3 regions of the Pantoea sp. R13S299 genome follow, and region 2 is predicted to be linked to each of the others. Evidence: predicted binding sites of a transcription regulator. Region 2 holds the regulator's gene; each other region holds the start of a gene.

Region 1 (4,228 bases), on a different contig from region 2:
GTGCCACGTAGAGGATGATCAGGATCCCCATGTACTTGATGGCGCTGTGCAACAGCGTAACCCACGCAACGCCTTTCATGCCGCCAAATGCAAAGTAGAAAGTACTCACCACCGCAGTAATAAAGGCGGCCTGAGTCAGGTCGATCTTCAGCACGGTGGAGATCGCCGCCGCGCCGCTGATGTAGTTACCGACGTTCACCAGCAGCAGCGCATAAATCATGATCAGCGAGATAATGTTCTTAGTTGAACTGCCATATTTCTCGGCGATAGCACCAGAGATCGTGATCTTCCCGGTGTTATAGATGCGTTTGACCAGGATCAGGCCAAACAGCGGGAAACCAATCGCGGCACCGATGACTGACCACGACGCGGCGAAGCCATCTTCAAAGGCCGCCTGCGCGGTGCCGATAGTTGATTTTGCCCCGATATATTCAGACATCAGCATAATGCCGACGATAAATGCGGGCATGGCGCGGGAGCCTTCCATAAAGTCGCCGCTGGTTTTACTGCGCAGCCGCCAGGTCAGCCAGGTGGTGAACAGGATATAGGCGACCACCATGCCGACGATCAGTAAGGTGCTCTCAGTTGAGAATGCTTTCATCGTAACCTCGATTGTTCTGGCAGATGGCGACCATCAGGTTCGTTCTCATCTGACCGGTAGGGTGCAAAGGCGATGGACGTTATTGCAGATAGTGATTCACGATTTGACGGATCTGCTGCTGCTCTTCGCCGCTGAACTGCACCGCATAGCGGCTTTCACCCACCTCAAAGCCCTGCAGGCTGACCGCTTTTTTCACGGCGGCGGGAGAGAAACCGATGCTGTACAGCGCGGTGCGCAGGCCGGTGACGTTCTCCTGAGCCTGATGCGAACCGGCAATGTCTCCGGCACTGAAGCGCGCCCAGATGGCGTTAATCGCCTCCGGTGCCACGTTTGCCAGCCCGGAAATGGAGGCGGAGCAGCCATCGACGAATCCCTGATGAATCAGCGAGTCGGGGCCGTTCAGCACATCAAAGCCGTCGCAGTCGGCGGTGGCCTGCAGAAAACCACTCAGACTTTCATAGCTGCCTGCTGAATCTTTAATGCCGATGATATTCGGGTGCGCGGCCAGCGTACGGACGGTCTCTGGCTGCAACACATTGCCCGTACGCGCCGGGATGTTGTAGAGGAACAGCGGCACCGACAGCGCGTCAGCCACGCGCTGATAGTGGTCAATCAGCTCCTGCTGTTTCAGCGGAACGAACCACGGCGTGATCGCTGAGACGGCATCCACGCCAAGGCGGGCGATCTGTTTGCCGAGCCGGATCGTTTCACGGGTCGAAATCTCCCCGATATGCGCGACCACCGGTGCCCGGCCGTTGACTTCATCGACGCAGGTAGCAGTGACCGCGATCTTCTCCTGCTCGTTCAGCACAAAGAATTCGCCGTTGGTGCCGCCACAGAAGATGCCGTTTCCGGCATCGATCTGGCGTCTGACCTGCTCACGTTGCCTCATCGGATCAAAGGCACCTTCGCGGTCAAAGGTGGTGACGATGGCGGTCAGTACGCCGTTTATTTTCTTATTCATGACAATCCTCATTACGCCTGGCAGGAAGGAAACAGCGTCAGGTAGATGGCGCGTACATCGTCGGCGGTGACCGCCATTGGCACGTTTTTCATCAGACGCTGAACGTCGAGTGCGGCTTCCACTAACCAGGGAAGCTGATCCGGGCCGATGCCCAGCGCTTCCAGGCTGGCAGGCAGCTGAAGTCGCGCCACCAGCGCGGTGAAATAGTCGACCAGCGCGTGAGATTTCTCTTCATCGCTCAGACGAAGGTTGGCATCGGGCAGCAGGTCATAGGCCTGAGCAAATTTGCTCACGGCGGCCGGACGGACAAAGCGCATGCAGGGTGCCAGCAGAATGGCGTTGGCGACGCCGTGTGGAAGGTGATATTTGCCGCCGAGCGGATAAGAGAGGGCATGCACCAGATGCGTACCGGCATGGGCAATCGACGCGCCGCCATAGTAAGAGGCCCAGAGCATCTCCAGCCGCGCCTGTAAATTCCCGGGTTCGCGCAGCGTGGTTTCGAGATGAGCGAACAGCTTCTTCATCCCAATCAGCGCATAGTTGTCGCTGACCGGGTTAGCCACGTTGGCGGTGAAGCACTCAATCAGATGGCAAAGTGCATCAATGCCGGTTGAAGAGGCGATGTGCGGCGGCATGCTGGTGGTGAGTTCCGGCACCAGCGCCACCACATCGGGCAGCATCACCGGTGAAATAATGCCGACTTTGGTCTCTTTTTCCGGGATCGCCAGAATCGCATTGGGCGTCGCTTCCGAGCCGGTGCCGGCAGTGGTGGGGATTAGCATTGAGCGGGTGCGGCGCGCTGGTTTTTCGCCAGCCAGCAGGGCGTCCAGCGTCGGTGCCCCATCGATGCACAACACTGAGAGCAGCTTCGCCACATCCAGCACGCTGCCACCGCCGATACCAATCACCATGTCGACCTGGCCCCGTGAGAGCGTCGCGATAATCGCGGCGACATCATGCTGGCTCGGCTCAGGCGGAACGCTGTTAACCACGCTGATGCCCGGAATCTGATCCCGCAACTGACCCATCAGCGCCTGCACCGCCGGAATCGCCTCAATGTTCCGGTCAGTTACCACCACCGCTGTCGATACTCCCTCCAGCAGATAGCGCATGTCATTCAGCGCCTGATATCCGCTGATCACCGTGCTGTTAATGTTCATTTCATACCCTTATTTCTGTCATGTCTGAGTAAATGATTAATCTTGCTCAGTGCAATGCGATGTCAGTCACCCTCTGTGGCTAATTTTATAAGGCATATCGATTTCGATTAATTTGAACTTGCTCACATATAATCAATCATGATTGAATATAATCAAGTGCAGCAGCAATAGCCTGACAGGAGTGAGGATGGGCTCATCAATATGGAAAACCCCGGTGCTGGTCATCGCCGATGACTTCACCGGTGCCAACGATGCAGGAAGCGGACTGGCTCAGGCCGGAGCCCGCGTGCATGTGCTGTTCGGCACCGCGACATCGCTGCCAGACGAGGCGGCGGATGTGCTGGTGATCAGCACCGACAGCCGTGCCGTCAGCGCCAGTCAGGCGGCAGAGCGCGTCACTCAGGTGGTACAGCATTACGCGAAACAGCTTCAGCAGGGCTGGTTGTTAAAAAAAATCGACTCCACGCTGCGTGGTAACGTCGGCGCTGAAACGGTGGCTGCGCTGCGCGCCAGCGGCAAAAAAATGGCACTGGTGGCTCCGGCCGTACCACGACTGGGCCGCACCACACGCGACGGTAATGTGTGGGTCAATCAGCGTTTACTGACCGACACCGAATTTGTCAGCGATCCTAAAACCCCGATCCTCTGTGCCCGCATTCTCGATCAGATGCAGATCGACGGCACGGAGATCGATCTCGCGACGCTGCGCAGCGATCGCCTTGATGCGGTATTAGCGACGGCGCAGGGCGTCGTGGTGGTAGATGCTGAAACACAGGCTGACCTGGCGCGGCTGATATCCGCTGCGTCGCGGCTGAGCGAGACGCCTCTGCTGGTGGGCGCTGCCGGATTAAGCGATGCGCTGGGCGCTGCGCTCTCTGTTCGTCCTTCGCGGCCCGTGCTGGCGGTGGTGGGATCGATGAGCCGTCAGGCAGAGCAGCAGATTGCCGCTTTGCGTCATCAGCACGCCGTTGAGCTAGTCGATGTCGATATCCGTCAGTTGTTTCAGCAGCCCGCCTGGCCTGAGCGGGATCGCTGGGTCGAACAGGCGGCCACCGCACTGCGTGCCGGTCGTCATACGCTGATCCGCACCTGTCAGCATGCATCCCAGCGACACGCAATCGAGCATCTCTGCCAGCAGCACCGCGTGACGCGCCAGCAACTGGGTGAGGCGATCTGCGCGTTGCTGGGCGAAATGACCTTTAGCCTGTGCCGGGCGCAGCTGCCGCACGCGCTCTATTTGTCGGGAGGCGACGTGGCGATTGCCGTCGCCCAGGCACTCGGCGCCAGCGGCTTTAAAATTCAGGGTCTGGTGGCGGGCTGTGTACCGCACGGGGTTCTGCTTAACAGTGAATTTACTCTGCCGGTGATGACCAAAGCGGGTGGCTTTGGTGATGAAAATACCCTGGTAGCAGCCATTGGTTTTATTGAGGAGAAGTCGAGTGAGTAAAATTATTGCGATCACCATGGGCGATCCGGCGGGCATCAGCCCGGAAATCATTATCA
Region 2 (4,228 bases):
TTATCGCGGTGACCGGTTCCAGCGGCGCAGGGACCACCACTACCAGCCTCGCGTTTCGCAAAATCTTTCAGCAGCTCGATCTTCATGCGGCCGAGCTGGAAGGTGACAGCTTTCACCGCTTTACCCGCCCTGAAATGGATATGGCGATTCGTAAAGCGCGCGATTTAGGGCGTCATGTCAGCTACTTCGGTCCGGAAGCTAATGACTTTGGCCTGCTGGAACAGAGCTTTAAAGAGTATGGTCAAAGCGGACAGGGGCAATCGCGTAAATATCTGCACACCTACGATGAAGCAGTACCGTGGAATCAGGTGCCCGGCACCTTTACGCCATGGCAGCCGCTGCCGCAGAACACCGACATTCTTTTCTATGAAGGACTGCACGGTGGCGTGGTAACAGCACAACACAACGTGGCGGAACAGGTCGATCTGCTGGTGGGCGTGGTGCCGATTGTTAACCTGGAGTGGATTCAGAAGCTGGTGCGCGACACTGGCGAGCGCGGTCATTCACGTGAAGCGGTGATGGATTCCGTGGTGCGCTCAATGGAGGATTACATCAACTTCATCACGCCGCAGTTCTCACGCACCCACCTCAACTTTCAGCGCGTCCCGACCGTCGATACCTCAAACCCGTTCGCGGCCCGCGCCATTCCGTCACTGGATGAGAGCTTTGTGGTGATTCACTTTCAGGCGCTGGAAGATATCGACTTCCCCTACCTGCTGGCGATGCTGCAGGGATCATTTATCTCGCACATCAATACGCTGGTCGTGCCCGGCGGCAAAATGGGTCTGGCGATGGAGTTGATCATGGGCCCGCTGGTGAAACGGCTGATGGAAGGTAAACGGATAGAGTAAGAGTTCAAAAGGGCCTTTCCAGACTAATGCCAATGCTGGATAAGTCTAACAGCAGCGAAAAAACTTAACACGCAGGGAACCGGGTCACAAGAGGAAAGCGTCCCGCGCCAGGGACAAAAACGCCGGGAGCGTTTTTGAACAACGCAACGCGTTGGCCCGGCAACGGGCGCACCTCAGGGATGAGGTGCGTAATCGCGCGGGCCGAGCGGCCAGGGATTGGCTCAAGCGACTTTCCGATCTGACCCGGTTCCCCTGCGCCAGCAAAGTCTCAAAGCGAATTCCCCATCCAGGCACGGCCTCACACCGGACTACCAGCAACTTTGAAAAAAACTGCGACTGTTACAGCTCAACCACTTCATAGCTATGCGTCATCGTCACACCTTTACCCAGCATGATGGCCACCGAGCAATATTTTTCTGCAGAAAGATCCACCGCGCGTGAGACCGCTTTATCCTGGAGCGCTTTACCACTCACGATAAAATGCAGGTTGATGTGCGTAAAGATTCTCGGCGCCTCTTCACGACGTTCTGAGGTCAGTTTTACTTCACAATCAGCCACATCGTTGCGGCCTTTTTGCAGAATTGAAACCACATCAATCGCGCTGCATCCGCCAGCCGCCATCAGCACCATCTCCATTGGGCTGGGCGCTTTATCACCTGAATTGCCATCCATCAGTATCTGATGGCCGGATGAGGATTCTCCGAGGAATGTCAGCCCTTCTACCCACTTCACTCTTGCCTGCATGATTTTTGCTCCGGAATACGCTGTTTTGCCGCCAGACTACGCTTTCACCTGGTAAACAGCAATCCAGAGAAATCCGCCTGTAGCTGAAGCGAGACAACAGAAGACAGTCGGCAAAAGCTGTGCTACAAACAGTGCTGAAAATATTTTTCGTCACCCGATGGCGAAGCCGGGAAGAATGATGCGCACTGCGCCTGATGCGGCCCGAATAATTTCCTGAAAGGGAAACGCTTGAAGCTTTCACCGCCTGACAGGGAAAACTGCCCCCTGTATTTTGGGCACGATTACAACAGAGGATAATAGCGAATGGTTCTCGGCAAACCGCAAACAGACCCTACACTCGAATGGTTCCTGTCCCATTGCCATATTCACAAGTATCCATCCAAAAGTACGCTTATTCACCAAGGTGAAAAAGCAGAAACGCTTTACTACATCGTTAAAGGTTCCGTCGCGGTTCTGATTAAAGATGAAGAAGGCAAAGAGATGATTCTTTCCTACCTGAATCAGGGCGATTTCATTGGTGAGCTTGGCCTCTTCGAAGAAGGCCAGGAGCGCAGCGCCTGGGTACGTGCGAAAAGCGCGTGCGAAGTGGCGGAAATTTCTTACAAGAAATTCCGTCAGCTGATCCAGGTTAACCCCGACATCCTGATGCGACTCTCAGCACAGATGGCGAGTCGCCTGCAGGTCACGTCTGAAAAAGTGGGTAACCTCGCTTTCCTCGACGTCACCGGACGCATTGCACAGACCCTGCTCAACCTGGCGAAGCAGCCAGATGCCATGACGCATCCCGACGGCATGCAAATTAAAATCACTCGTCAGGAAATTGGCCAGATTGTTGGTTGTTCACGCGAAACCGTGGGCCGTATTTTGAAGATGCTGGAAGATCAGAACCTGATCTCCGCACACGGCAAAACCATCGTCGTTTACGGCACCCGCTAATTCCTGTCACCCACGGCGTGATGGCAACATCACGCCGTTATTGTTTGTGTTGGGCCGATGTGGCGTCGAATCATTTACCATCCTGAAGTTAACTATGCCTTGAGGCAAACGCTGGTCCTCTGTCTGCCAGTGGCGCTGGGCTGGCTGGCTGGCGACCTGCAAAAAGGTCTGCTGTTCTCGTTAGTGCCCGCCTGCTGCAACATTTCCGGTCTGGATACCCCGCACAAACGCTTCTTCAAACGTCTGATTGTTGGCGGCAGCCTGTTTGCCCTCGGCAGCTTTCTGATTCAGTGGCTCACCCTGCATGCGATTCCACTGCCGCTGATCCTCTTCGCTATGCCCCTGCTGCTCGGCGTCACCGGTGAAATCAGCCCGCTGCATGGCCGCCTGCTGCCCGGCACCCTTATCGCCGCCATCTTCACCCTCAGCCTGATTGGCCGCATGCCCATCTACGTCACCCCGCTGCTCTATATCGGCGGCACGCTCTGGTATGGGGTCTTCAACTGGTTCTGGTTCTGGCTGTGGAAAGAGCAGCCGATGCGCGAAAGCCTCAGCCTGATCTACCGCGAGCTGGCTAACTACTGCGACGCCAAATATACCCTGCTCACGCAGCTCACCGATCCGGAAAAGGCGCTGCCGCCGCTGCTGGCACGTCAGCAGAAAGTGGTCGATTTGATCAACACCTGTTATCAGCAGATGCACATGCTGTCGGCAAGCCGCGATCACAGCCATAAACGGCTGACGCGCGCCTTTCAGGTGGCACTGGATCTGCAGGAGCATATCTCAGTCAGCCTGCATCGGCCGGAAGAGGTGCAAAAACTGGTCGAGCAGAGCCATGCCGAAGCGGTCATTCGCTGGAATGCCAAAACCATCTCGGCCCGGCTGCGTGTGCTGGCGGATAACATCCTTTATCACCAGCTACCCGATCGCTTTGCAATGGATAAACAGCTCGGTGCGCTGGAAAAGATCGCCCATCAGCATCCCGACAATCCGGTAGGTAACTTCTGCCTTTACCACTTCAATCGCATTGCGCGGGTCCTGCGCACCCAGAAACCGTTGTATCAACGCGATCTGATGGCGGACCGCCAGCGCCGTCTGCCGCTGTTACCGGCGCTGCGCAGTTATCTCTCATTCCGCTCGTCGGCACTGCGCACTGCCGGCCGCTTTGCAGTCATGCTGATGCTGGGAAGCGCGCTGGCGCTGTTCTTCAACATCCCCAAACCCTACTGGATCCTGATGACCATCATGTTCGTCAGCCAGAACGGTTACAGCGCTACCCGTGTCCGCATCCAGCATAGGGCGCTGGGCACCTTTGCCGGTCTGGTCATCGCGGCCGCGACGCTGCGCCTGGCGGTGCCGGAGTCGCTGGTGCTGATGATCATGCTGGCGATAACCTTTATCAGCTATCGCTTTACCCGCCAGTTCTATGGCTGGTCGATGATTGGCTTTACGGTCACGGCGGTTTACTCGCTGCAACTGCTGTCGCTGAATGGCGCGCAGTTCCTGCTGCCGCGACTGATGGATACGCTGATGGGCTGTCTGATCGCCTTTGGCGGGATGCTGTGGCTATGGCCGCAGTGGCAGAGCGGCTTACTGCGGCAAAACGCCCATGACGCGCTGGAAACCTATCAGGATGCGCTGCGGCTGTTGCTGGGCGATGAACAGTCGCCAGAGAAACTGGCTTATCAGCGCGTGAA
Region 3 (4,228 bases), on a different contig from region 2:
ATGCGCGCGCCCGTGGCGGCAAAAGGATGACCGTAGGCGATTGAACCGCCCAACACGTTGAAGCGCTCTTCATTCACTTCACCCAGCGCATGTGGACGATTCAGTACATCACGGGCGAAGCGCTCGTCGCGAAACATTTGCAGATTGCTCAGCGTCTGGGCAGCAAAGGCTTCATGCATATCGATCAGCGTCAGATCCGCCAGAGAAATGCCAGCGCGATCCAGGGCCAGCGGTGACGCATACGCCGGACCCAGCAGCATGTCCTGCTGCACGCCGATGGCGGTAAAGGCGTAGCTGCGCAGATAGCCCAGCGGGCTGATGCCCAGTTCGCGGGCGCGGCCTTCTCGCATCAGAATCACGGCGGCCGCACCATCGGTGAGTGGCGTGCTATTGGCCGCGGTGACGCTGCCGTGCTGGCGATCAAATGCCGGACGCAGTCGGGCATAATCCTCCGCTTTTGCGTTCATGCGGACGTTATTGTCCTGATCGATGGCGGTTTTCCACGGCGGCACAAAGGCGGCCATCACTTCCTGATTCAATACGCCGGATTGCCAGGCTCTGGCGGCATGCTGATGGGAGCGCAGCGCCAGCGCATCCTGTGCCTCACGGGTGATGCCATGGCTTTTCGCCATCTGCTCTGCCGTATCGCCCATACGCAGGCCGGTTGAATACTCCGCCACCGCGGGCGGCACCGGCAGCAGATCGCGCGGACGCAGCCGTCGCAGGATTTGCAGCTTCTGCCCGAAACTGCGGGCTTTGTTGAGATCCACCAGCGCGCGGGCCAGCGTTTTACTGACGCCGATAGGCAGCACCGAAGAGGAGTCTGCGCCTCCGGCAATGCCCGCAGAGATGGTGCCTGCCATCAGGCTTTCTGCCACATTCGCGACGGCCTGAAAACTGGTGGCGCAGGCACGGCTGACGCTGTAGGCATCGGTATTCACACTCAGCCCGCTGCTTAATACAATTTCACGCGCAATGTTCGGCGCTTCCGGCATCTGTACAACCTGACCAAAGACCAGTTGCTCGATCACCTCAGCCGGCAGTTCACTGCGCGCCATTAATTCGCTGACCACCATGCGTCCCAGCTCAATGGCGGGAATGCCATGAAAGCCGGTCGCCTGGCGCAGGAAAGGGGTGCGTAATCCGTGGGTTATTGCGATGCGTTCACCATCACGCGTCAGCAGCGGCTGCGCTTTGCTCATTGTTCTCACCTGTGGCTGGGACTGTGGCATCATTGCCTGAAGAGGTCTGACCTGATCAGTGTTAACCACAAGCGGGTGAGCCGCCAATATCGGAAAGGAAAAAGTGCGAAGGGAAACACGAAAATGAAAAACGCCGCATTAATGCGGCGTCTGGGACTTAACGCAAACCGAGCTGAAAAATCATTGTTTCAGCCTGGCAGCTGAAGGTGAAATCGATATCCAGCTGCACACCCTGATTTACTTCGCTGAAGCGCGATTCAATCACACAGGGCTCCGATTCAACCTCGCGGGCACGCTGGGTGAGTTGCGCTAATTTCGCCTCTGCATCGGCACGCTGAGCAAACCACTCTGACCAGCTGGCAGTGCAATCGGTGTTATCCATTACTGTGCCCACATCGACACAACAACAGGCTGCGGTTTCGGTCGCACTGCATTTTTTAATGGCATCAGTCATTTCATTCTCCTGACCAGCAATCTGGCCGGTTGCGCGATTTTATCGCCGAAATTTTACCTGCTCGCTGAAAGTTGCGCTATGCGCATGGCTCTAAGTGACGAATATCACAATAAAAATTGATCCAGAACAAACTGGAATCGGTATGCTGTGCAGAATCGGGGCTGTTTTGTTAAGCAGATCGAATTTTAAGCGATCAAACCTGAAATATTTTAAAAACAATATTGCAACATGCACACAGGTCGGACCTATACTCTCCGCACTGGTCTGATATGTGCGTTTTACATCAGTCCCTACAATCCGCCGTCCTTTGTTACGCGACGTTATAGCGTTAAATAATAATTCACATGAGGTTGTGGTCATGAACCATAAAAACCTGTTTGCAAAGTCAGCCGTGGCGGCTGCAGTGGCGCTTGTCTCTTCACACGTTTACGCAGCTGGGTTTCAGTTAAATGAGTTTTCTACGATTGGTTTAGGTCGCGCATATTCAGGCGAAGGGGCAATGGGTGATACGGCGGCATCCGCCAGCCGTAACCCGGCGACGATGGCGTTAATGGATCGCCCGGAATTTTCTATCGGTGCTGTTTATATTGCGCCGGATGTAAACATCAGTGGTCGCAGTCCCAGCGGACGCAGCCTGGATGCCGATAATATTGCGCCGAATCAGTGGGTACCCAATATTCATTACGTCCAGCCCATCAATGATCAGTGGTGGATTGGCGCGTCTGCAACGTCCAATTATGGCTTAGCAACAGAGTTTAATAATGGCTACACGGCTGGCGGTTACGGCGGTAAGACCGACCTGATGACCGGCAATTTAAATCTCAGCACCGCTTACCGCTTAAATGAACATTTTAGCGTGGGTGTCGGATTTGATGCAGTTTATGCCAAAGCTAAAATTGAACGCTATGCCGGTGAATCTGGCGCAAGGCTGGGCGTTCCGGCTGATACGCAGGTTGCCCATCTGAAAGGTGATGAGTGGGGCTACGGCTGGAATGCCGGTGTCCTGTATGAAGTGGATGAGAATAACCGCTTTGGCTTTACCTATCGTTCGGAAGTGAAAGTCGACTTTGATGGCGATTACAAAAGCAGCCTCTCTTCACGGCTGAATGCGGTGAATAACCCTGAAGTGTCGGGTGTCCCTTATGGTACTAACGGCACCACCGTTCCGGGCGCGTTAACCCTGAATCTGCCCGAGATGTGGGAAGTGTCAGGCTGGCATAAAGTGGCACCACAGTGGGCGGTTCACTACAGCATGGCGTACACCAGCTGGAGTCAGTTCCAGGAGCTGAAAGCCACCGGTTCTAACGGCCAGACGTTGTTCTACAAAGATGAGAGTTTCCACGATGCCTATCGCATTGCACTGGGTACGACTTATTCTTACGACAAGAACTGGACTTTCCGTACCGGTATTGCGTTTGATGATAGCCCGGTTCCGGCGGATAAGCGTTCTATCTCTATCCCGGACCAGGATCGTTTATGGCTGAGTGCCGGTACGTCTTATGCCTTTAATGATGATGCTTCGGTCGATGTGGGTGTCTCATATATGCATGGACAGAAAGTGACGGTGAAAGAAGGTCCTTACACCTTTACCTCTGAAGGTAAGGCCTGGCTTTACGGCGCGAACTTTAACTACAAGTTCTGATTGGCGGGCACGATCAAAAAGGGCGACTCTGGTGAGTCGCCCTTTTTTGTGGCTGCGGATCGCTGGCTGGCTCAGTGAGGATGCGCTTACTGCGCGTCGATATCCTTCAGGTCATCCTGAATCGCAGCGGCGTTAGGATTATCTTCCGGCTTGAGCTTACCGCCGCGCGCCAGGAAGTCATGACGCTGGAAGTAGGCGTTACGGATAAAGGCATACGGATCGCTCTGCTGTTTCAGGATCGCATCTGAATCCAGTAGCTGCGCGCGGGTCTCGATCCCTTCAAGCGTCCACTTACCGATCGACATCGGCCAGGTCAGCCAGCCGAGAATCGGATAGAGCGTATCGACGTAGTCACCGCCATCCTGACGAACCGTGAAACTGCCGTAAGCAGGCAGTTCAACGTAAGGACCGTAGCCGACGCCGTAATGACCCAGCGTGGTACCGAAACGGTGCGGCTCTTCACGCGCCAGCTCCGGGTTCGCTTTACCGGCAACGTCGATGAAACCACCCAGGCCCAGCACGCTGTTCAGGAAGAAACGGGTGAAGTGAATACCCGCATCACGTCCGTCACCCACCAGGATGGCGTTGACCATGCTGGCAGGCTCTTCCAGGTTGCCGAGGAAGTTGCTCAAACCGGTACGTGCCGGGACCGGCACATAATCGCGCCAGGCGACAGCGACCGGACGCAACACATACGGATCCAGCACGTTGTAGTTAAAGTTAAACATCGTGCGGTTAAAGCCTTCGAACGGATCGCTGCGCTGAGCAGGATCGCTATTCGCCGGCTTTGAACTGGCACAACCCACCAGAAGGACGCTGGCCACAGCCAGGCTGGTCAGGCGATAATTCATTCCAATCTCCCTGTGCGGATGAAAAAGGTCTACCCATCGTTCAGGTCACAGCCCGGTGTCGAATCGGCTTACCCGATGA

The links. Region 2 encodes CRP, which controls carbon source genes, mostly activating them, when cyclic AMP is high. Its sites were predicted from a motif close to ATGTGANNNNNNTCACAT; they were not measured.
Region 1: a site for CRP is predicted at 2,836-2,853, ahead of ACN1CO_RS13215 (iron-containing alcohol dehydrogenase). Genes of this name have one in related genera too.
Region 3: a site for CRP is predicted at 1,749-1,766, ahead of ACN1CO_RS09475 (YfcZ/YiiS family protein). Genes of this name have one in related genera too.

The regions. Positions count from the first base shown of each region.
Region 1 is NZ_JBLYEF010000002.1:498,638-502,865, forward strand. It holds gene ACN1CO_RS13205 (sodium:solute symporter family protein) at 1-601, opposite strand, end outside; gene ACN1CO_RS13210 (dihydrodipicolinate synthase family protein) at 681-1,565, opposite strand; gene ACN1CO_RS13215 (iron-containing alcohol dehydrogenase) at 1,577-2,725, opposite strand; gene dtnK (D-threonate kinase) at 2,913-4,172, shown strand; gene ACN1CO_RS13225 (D-threonate 4-phosphate dehydrogenase) at 4,165-4,228, shown strand, end outside.
Region 2 is NZ_JBLYEF010000005.1:214,169-218,396, reverse strand. It holds gene ACN1CO_RS20115 (phosphoribulokinase) at 1-851, shown strand, start outside; gene ACN1CO_RS20110 (OsmC family protein) at 1,191-1,595, opposite strand; gene crp (cAMP-activated global transcriptional regulator CRP) at 1,899-2,531, shown strand; gene ACN1CO_RS20100 (YccS/YhfK family putative transporter) at 2,589-4,228, shown strand, end outside.
Region 3 is NZ_JBLYEF010000001.1:1,991,613-1,995,840, forward strand. It holds gene fadI (acetyl-CoA C-acyltransferase FadI) at 1-1,202, opposite strand, end outside; gene ACN1CO_RS09475 (YfcZ/YiiS family protein) at 1,360-1,656, opposite strand; gene fadL (long-chain fatty acid transporter FadL) at 2,015-3,298, shown strand; gene mlaA (phospholipid-binding lipoprotein MlaA) at 3,385-4,149, opposite strand.